Regions from separate parts of the Kitasatospora sp. cg17-2 genome, predicted to be linked through region 1. Evidence: riboswitches for the same ligand, from Rfam matches in the RefSeq annotation. Region 1 holds a riboswitch; the other holds the start of a gene.
What was found. Region 1 has a riboswitch for cyclic di-AMP ahead of ACW14Y_RS24440 (LysM peptidoglycan-binding domain-containing protein). Riboswitches for the same ligand answer to the same signal wherever they lie in the genome.
Positions count from the first base shown of each region.

Region 1 (3,777 bases):
GCCGACCAGCTGGACCTTGTCGCCCAGCTTCTCGGTCATGGCCTTCCAGCCGTCCCAGTCCGACTCGTCCAGCGGGTCCTCGATCGAGACCAGCGGGTAGGCGGCGACCAGGCCGGCGTAGTACTCGATCAGCTCGGCGGAGGTCAGGCCCTTGCCCTCGAACTGGTAGGCGCCGTCCTCGAAGAACTCGGAGGCGGCGACGTCCAGGGCCAGCGCGATGTCCTTGCCCGGCACGTAGCCGGCCTTCTGGATGGCCTCGACGATGAGGTCGAGGGCCTCGCGGTTGGAGTCCAGGTTCGGGGCGAAGCCGCCCTCGTCGCCCAGACCGGTGGAGAGGCCGCGCTCCTTCAGCACGCCCTTGAGCGTGTGGTAGACCTCGACGCCCCAGCGGACGGCCTCGGAGAAGGACTCCGCGCCGATCGGAGCGATCATGAACTCCTGGATGTCGACGTTGGAGTCCGCGTGCGAGCCGCCGTTGAGGATGTTCATCATCGGGACCGGCAGGACGTGCGCGTTCGGGCCGCCCAGGTAGCGGAACAGCGGCAGGTCGCTGGCCTCGGAGGCGGCGTGCGCGACGGCCAGCGAGACGCCCAGGATGGCGTTGGCGCCGAGCGAGGACTTGTCCGGGGTGGCGTCCAGGTCGAGCATGGCCTGGTCGATCAGGCGCTGCTCGGTGGCGTCGTAGCCGACCAGCTCCGGGCCGATCTGCTCGATGACGGCCAGGACGGCCTTCTCCACGCCCTTGCCGAAGTAGCGGTTCTTGTCGCCGTCGCGGAGCTCCAGGGCCTCGAAGGCACCGGTGGAGGCACCCGACGGGACAGCGGCACGGCCGGTGCTGCCGTCGTCGAGGCCGACCTCGACCTCGACCGTGGGGTTGCCGCGCGAGTCGAGAATCTCACGGGCTACGACGACATCGATGGACGGCACGAGGCATCTCCTAGCGGAAGCAGGTACCGGCTGACAGTGGGGTGCCGTCGACCGGACGATTGCGGAGTCGTTACGACCAGAGCCTAACCGCACCGGCTGTCCGGGCCACGTCGACCTCGGCTCCGTCTCAGCGTGTGGCCGTGCTACCCACCGGTAGTTCACCTGGTTGCCCGGCCGCGGACGCCGCGGGACGGACCGGCGGCGGAACGGGGGCGGAACGGGCCGGTCCGACGGACCTGCCCGCCCGGCCGCCTGTCCGCCTGTCCGGTGACGGGCCGGCAGGAGGGCAGGCGGCCGGGCGGCCAGTGGGCGCGGGCGTCAGCCGAGGGCGAGGACCTGGCCGGGGACGATCAGGTCCGGGTCGCCGCCGACGGTGCCGCGGTTGCCGTCGTACAGGGCCTGCCAGCCGCCCTGGACACCCTGCGCGGTCGCGATCCCGGCGAGCGTGTCGCCGTCGCGGACGGTGTAGCCCTGGCCGCCCTGCGCCTGCTGGACCTGCGGGGCCTGCCGGGTCTGCTGCGCCTGCTGCGGTGCGGCGGCGGTGCCCTGACCCGCGTACTGCTGGTACACGCCCTGGTGGCTGGTCCAGTACCAGGCGCCGTTGTTCTGGTACCAGAACACCTTGGCGTCGGCGTCCCAGCCGGACCGGCCGGAGAACGACGGCGCCTGCGACTGGGTCTGCTGCTGCGCCTGCTGCTGGACCTGCGGCGCCGGCTGGGCGGCGTGCTTCGGCGCGTACTGCTGGGTCTGCGGAGCCTGCTGGGCCTGCGGGGCCTGCGACTTGGGGGCGGCGTGCTTCGGCGCGGCCTTCGGGGCCTGCTGCTCGATCTGCGCCTGCGGGGCCTGCGGCTTCGGGGCGGCCGGGGCGGCGTCCGTCGAGGTGTCGACCGCCGCCGGGGCACCGCCCTTGCTCAGGCCAGCCTTCTTGGAGCACACCGGCCAGGCGCCCGGACCCTGCGAGGCCAGCACCTTCTCGGCGACGGTGATCTGCGCCGCCTTCGATGCCTGGTTGGCCTGCGGCGCGTACGAGGTGCCGCCGAACGCCTTCCAGGTGCTGGAGGTGAACTGCAGGCCGCCGTAGAAGCCGTTGCCGGTGTTGATGCCCCAGTTGCCCCCGCTCTCGCACTGGGCGACGGCGTCCCAGGTCGAGGCCGGGGCGGCCGAGGCGCCGGTGGCGGTGAGGATCGGCATCGCCAGCCCGACGCCGGCGACACCGGCGACGGCGATGGCCTTCTCGGTCTGGGTGCGGCGACGATGACGGCCGGTTCCGACGAACAGCATGAGGAAGTCCCTCTCCGCACGCCTGCGAGGTGAGCTGTCGGGTTCGGACCGGGAGGTGGCCCGGCCGCGCGGAGGCGGCTTCACCCCAAGCCGTGGGAGACGGCGCAAGACCTGGTTCCCCCGCCCCTGCCCAGGGTTCTGGTCGGTTTCCGGTGACGCGGCGGGCAGGACTCGGCGTTCCGCGCACGGGACCCGCTTCCGCGGGCTCCCCGGAGAGTAGACAGATCTTCAGAGCAATCACAAGCTCATATCGCCGCTATCACACGGAAATCACGTCAGGTGATGGATTGCCTACCAACCGAAGAGGTATGTCCGGGTTGATGGAGATTCACGCCGGTCGGTTCCTGGCCGTGGAGACTCGGCGTCAGCGTGTCGTGAGCCCCCCTCAATGAACTGCCGAGGGGTCGGCGGAGGTTGTCACCGAGGTCGCTTCCGGCGTGAATTCCACCGGAAGTTCACGAAGTCCGCGCATGATCAGACCACCGCGCCAGCGCAGTTCCTCCGGATCCGCGGCGAGCCGGAGGTCCGGCAGCCGGGACAGCAGGGTGGTCAGCGCGGCCCGCCCCTCCAGGCGCGCCAGCGGGGCGCCGATGCAGTAGTGGATGCCGTGCCCGAAGCCCAGGTGCGGGTTGTCCGCCCGGGCCAGGTCGAGGGTGTTCTCGTCCGCGAACCGCGCCGGGTCCCGGTCCGCCGCCGCGAGCACCACCAGCACCGGGTCGCCGACCGGGATCTCCACCCCGCCGATGGTCAGCGGACTCGTCGCGAACCGCCAGGTGGCCATCTCCACCGGGCCGTCGTAGCGAAGGAGTTCCTCGATCCCGGTCTCCAGCAGCGCGCTCTCGCCGCGCCCGATCGACTCCTGGAGCAGGGCCCGCTGCCCCGGATTGCGCAGCAGCGCGTAGACGCCGTTGCCGATCAGGTTCACCGTCGTCTCGAACCCCGCGAAGAGCAGGATGAAGGCCATCGCCGCGGCCTCGTTCTCGGTGAGGTGCTCGCCGTGGTCGCTGGCCCGGATGAGCCCCGAGATCAGGTCGTCCCCGGGATCCGCGCGCTTGCGGTGGATCAGCTCCGCGAGGTAGGCCCGCATCCGCTTCACCGCCCGCCCCACACCGCCGCGTTGGCCGCCGCCGTGCCGGATCATCATCCCGGCCCAGTCCCGGAAGTCGTCCTGGTCCTCGGCCGGCACCCCGAGCAGGTCGCAGATCGCGTAGATGGGGAGCGGGAAGGCGAACTCGTGGATGAGGTCGGCGGATCCGCGCGTCGCGAAGCCGTCGATCAGCCGGTCGGTCAGCTGCTGCACCCGGGGCTCGAAGGCGGCCACCCGGCGCGGGGTGAAGGCCTTCGACACCAGACGGCGCAGCCGGGTGTGGTCCGGCGGGTCGATGTTCAGCAGGTGCGTCATCAGGTCGGCCTGGCGCTCGCCCGGGATGCCGACCCGGCCGGTGCGGTGGGCCTGCTCGGTGTGGTGCGCCGGGTTCTTGGAGAGCCGGCTGTCCGCGAGCGCCTGGCGGGCGTCCGCGTACCGGGTCACCAGCCAGGCGTCCACCCCGCTGGGCAGGGTGGTCCGGT
Region 1 covers NZ_CM132923.1:5,790,956-5,794,732, reverse strand. Annotated here, with positions in the region: gene eno (phosphopyruvate hydratase) at 1-927, opposite strand, end outside; gene ACW14Y_RS24440 (LysM peptidoglycan-binding domain-containing protein) at 1,246-2,208, opposite strand; cyclic di-AMP (ydaO/yuaA leader) riboswitch at 2,214-2,362, opposite strand; gene ACW14Y_RS24435 (cytochrome P450 family protein) at 2,594-3,777, opposite strand, start outside.

Region 2 (3,777 bases), 1.1 Mb from region 1:
GGTCGCGGTTCGGGCTCGTCGGGCGTCTCCCGCCGACCCCTGAAGCCTGTCAAAACGCGCGCCCGCCGGACATCCGGTTCCCCGGCGAACCGGGGGTGGGGCTATCCCCCCTGCAGCGGTCCCCCCTGCACCGCGTCCCCGGTCGGCGGGTCGTCGGCGAGCAGGGCGTACTGCCGGGCGTCGCGCCAGCCGTCCGGGCCCCGGTAGTCGTGCCGGACCCGGCCCTCCAGCCGGAAACCGGCCCGCTCCAGCACCCGGATCGAGGCGGTGTTGTCGACGTCCACCCGGGCCTCCAGCCGGTGCACGCCGAGCGGGCCGAAGGCGAAGTCGCGCAGCAGGGCGACCAGCTCGCCCGCGTAGCCGGAGCCCCAGACGTCGCGGCGCAGCGCGTAGCCGATGGTGGCGGCGCGGTACGGGACGAGGCCGAGCGCGGCGTTGCCGATCGGGACGGCGCGGGCCGGGTCCTCGGCGTCGGCGCGGCGGGTGACGGCGAGCCGGTAGACCTCCCGGTGCTCCTTCTCGGCCTCCTCGACGAACTGGGCGACCTGGTCGTCGCAGGTCTCCAGGTCGCGCGGGGCGAACGGGAGGTAGCGGGTGGCCTCCGGGTCGCCGAACACGGCGTGCAGCGCGGCCACGTCCTCGGGGGTGTGGTGGAACTCGCGAACGGCAAGCCGGGGGCCGGTGAGTCGAACGGGGACCATGGCTCCCGACCCTACCCGCGACCAGCGGTTACGGTTCGTGGTTATGGAAGACGAAGACCTGCGGCTCGCCCCGCGCACCAAGGCCGCCGAGCTGCTCGTTTGGGCGGAGGCGGAGGGCCGCGAGCCGGTCGCCGAGGGCCCGCTGCGAGCGGTGCTGGCGTTGTTGGAGCTGGGCGAGGGCAGGATGCACGACGGCTGGCCCGAACTCACCTCCGCCGCGGTGGAGCACCTGCTGTACGAGCGGCTGTACCTGTACGTCCAGCCGGAGCCGGGGCAGGACCCGCTCGCGTACGGCGCGGCGGTGCGGCTGCTGATCGACCACCGGCGGGCGGCGAAGCGGCTGAACGCCAAGCGGCAGGAGCGGCTGCACGCGGAGGCCGAGTGGCAGGGCGAGGTGGCGGCCGGACTGCTGCGCCGGGCGGACCTGGTGACCTGGCCCCGGCTGTACACACTGCTGCTGCGCGCGGCCGGGGTGGACACCGCGGACGGGGCGGCGGTGCGGGCCTGGCTGGAGGGGTTCCGGGAGCTGCCGGAGGAGGAGCGGACGGCGGCGTTCACGGCGCTGGAGACGGACGGCACGCTGGACCCGGTGGACGACGGCGGCTGGGAGGCCGGCGGCCGGACGCTGGCGGTCGGGATGGCGACGGACGGCGCGCGGCGGCTGCTGGAGCAGGGGCTGATGCGGCGCAGCTACCGGAACCTGGCCGAGCTGACGGCGCTCGGCCGGCCGATGCCGGAGGAGCTGGCCGGGGACTTCGGGGCGTTCGAGGAGGCGGCGGCGCTGGCGGCGCTGGAGCTGGCCGGCACCTGGACGGTGCCGGGGCTGCCGGAGCTGCTGGTGGCGGAGTTCCCGGAGCTGGCGCCGGAGCCGGGGCCGGCGGAGATCGAGGCCTATCTGGCCGGGCTGGACGCGGCCTGGGCGGAGGAGTCGGCGGACGGGGACTGGCCGGCGGACGGCGAGGAGCCCGCGGACGGGGACTGGCCGGCGGACGGCGAGTGGCCGACCGGGGCCGGGGAGGAACCGGCGCCGGAGTAGGCGCGGAGGACGGCGAGGGGCCCCGGCCGGTGCGGCCGGGGCCCCTCGTCCTGTTCGGGGGGAGGCGGGGTCAGGGGGTGACGCCGCGCTGCTCGAACCAGGTCTCCGGGTCGACCGGGGCGCCGCCGCCGGGGCGGACCTCGACGTGCAGGTGGGCGCCGGTGACGTTGCCGGTCGCGCCGACCTTGCCGATCTGCTGGCCGGGGAGGACCTTGCCGGAGCCCTTGATGATCGAGGAGAGGTGGCAGTACCAGATCTCGGTGCCGTCGGGCAGGGTCTCGACGATCCGGTAGCCGTAGGCGCCGGCCCAGCCGGCCGAGGTGATGGTGCCCTGGCCGACCGCGTAGACGGGTTCGCCCTGGTCGGCGGCGAAGTCGAGGCCGGTGTGCAGGTGCGCCCAGTAGCGCGCGCTCTGGCCGTAGTGGGCGGAGAGCCGGTAGTCGCGCACGGGCAGCTTGATGGCCGCGAGCTTGGCCTTCTCGGCCTCCTCGGCGGTGCGCCTGGCCTGCTCCTGCTGGGCGACCTGGGCGGCGCGCTTGGCCTCGGCCTCCTGGGCGGCCTGGACCCGGGCCGTCTCCTCGGCCGCGGTGCGCTGGCTGTCGGCCTGCTGCTGGATCCGGGCGGCGAGCGCGAGGCCGGGGTCGGCGGAGAGCGCGACCGGGGTCTCGTCGGGGCTCTCCACGGCGGGCGCGGCGGCCGGGGTGGCGGAGGCGAAGCCGGTCGCGCCCAGGGTGGCGGCGACGGCGGTGACGCCGAGCAGCGGCGCGGTGCCGCGGGTCTGACGGGGCATCCGGTGCCGACTGGTGTCGGCGACCGGCGGGGCGCTCTCGTCGGCAGGGCCGCCGAAGGGGCCGTGGCCAGCGAACGGGCCGGGATGGTCGAGCAGCTGGGTGCCGGTGGAGGACCCGGACGGGTGTGCCTGGGTGTGCGTCGACGCCACGGAGGCGCGCTCCTTTCCTTCCTTCGCGCCTACCGGGTTAGCTGACGGGTTCGGAGCAGGAAGGTCTCCTACGGCTGAGCCCGGGCGGTGCCCTGACCCTGCCGATTCACCCCAAGGAACATGGTTCCCCGGCTCCCATGGCCTGCCCGGAGGCCGGCCGGCGGGATTAGGCGACGGCGCACGGTGCCGTCTGGGTACGGCGTTGCGGACCGCGCTGCGTTATCAAACGTTAATCCGAGAGTCCCCCGATTCCAAGCCATCCGTTGGTGACGACCGGACACGGATCGGACGCTACGCGGCCCGATGGGCGATTTGTGACGTTTGATGACACCTGACACTACCGAACGTGAGAGGACGTCAACGAACGGGGTCCCATCTGAGTACGACTACTCATGTGCAGCCGGGAGCGCGCGGCCATTCTGGGCGCCATGAGCGCACCGATGCAGTCACGCACCACGGCCGCCTACTACATCCAGGCCGTCCTGTCCTTCGCCCTCTCCGGCGCCGCCCTCGGCTTCGGGATCGCCTTCCTCCCGGTCGAGCCGTGGACCAGGGCCTTCCTCGCCGTCGGCCTGCTCTGGACGGTCACCTCCGCGTTCACCCTGGCCAAGGTGGTCCGGGACCGGCAGGAGACCACCGATCTCGTCACCAGGGTCGACCAGGCCCGGCTGGACAAGCTGCTGACCGAGCACGACCCGTTCAAGGTGGAGGGAGTCTGACCGGCCCGGGCGCGGACCGCCGCTCGGGAGGGCTTGACGGCTAAGGCTATTAGCCTTAGCTTTATGGCTATCGGCGCTCGCCGACGACCCGCCCCGAGGAGGCTCCCATGAACGGCACCATCGCCCCCGCCACCCGCTACCTCGACCTTCCCGGTGGCCGGATCGCCTTCGACGACACCGGGCACGGCGACGGCGCCCCCGTCGTCCTGCTCCCCGGGATGCTCGACAGCCGGGCCGCGTACCGGCACCTGCGCCCGCTGCTGACCGCCGCCGGCCGCCGGGTGATCACCATGGACCTGCGCGGCTTCGGCGAGTCCTCGATCCTCTGGGAGGACTACTCCCCCGCCGCGATCGCCGGCGACGTGCTCGCCCTGCTGGACC
Region 2 covers NZ_CM132923.1:4,734,358-4,738,134, forward strand. Annotated here, with positions in the region: gene ACW14Y_RS19945 (GNAT family N-acetyltransferase) at 102-701, opposite strand; gene ACW14Y_RS19950 (hypothetical protein) at 745-1,737, shown strand; gene ACW14Y_RS19955 (M23 family metallopeptidase) at 1,808-2,677, opposite strand; cyclic di-AMP (ydaO/yuaA leader) riboswitch at 2,690-2,860, opposite strand; gene ACW14Y_RS19960 (YiaA/YiaB family inner membrane protein) at 3,106-3,396, shown strand; gene ACW14Y_RS19965 (alpha/beta fold hydrolase) at 3,504-3,777, shown strand, end outside.
Region 2: linked by a shared signal. The riboswitch ahead of ACW14Y_RS19955 (M23 family metallopeptidase) and the one ahead of ACW14Y_RS24440 (LysM peptidoglycan-binding domain-containing protein) in region 1 are both predicted to bind cyclic di-AMP.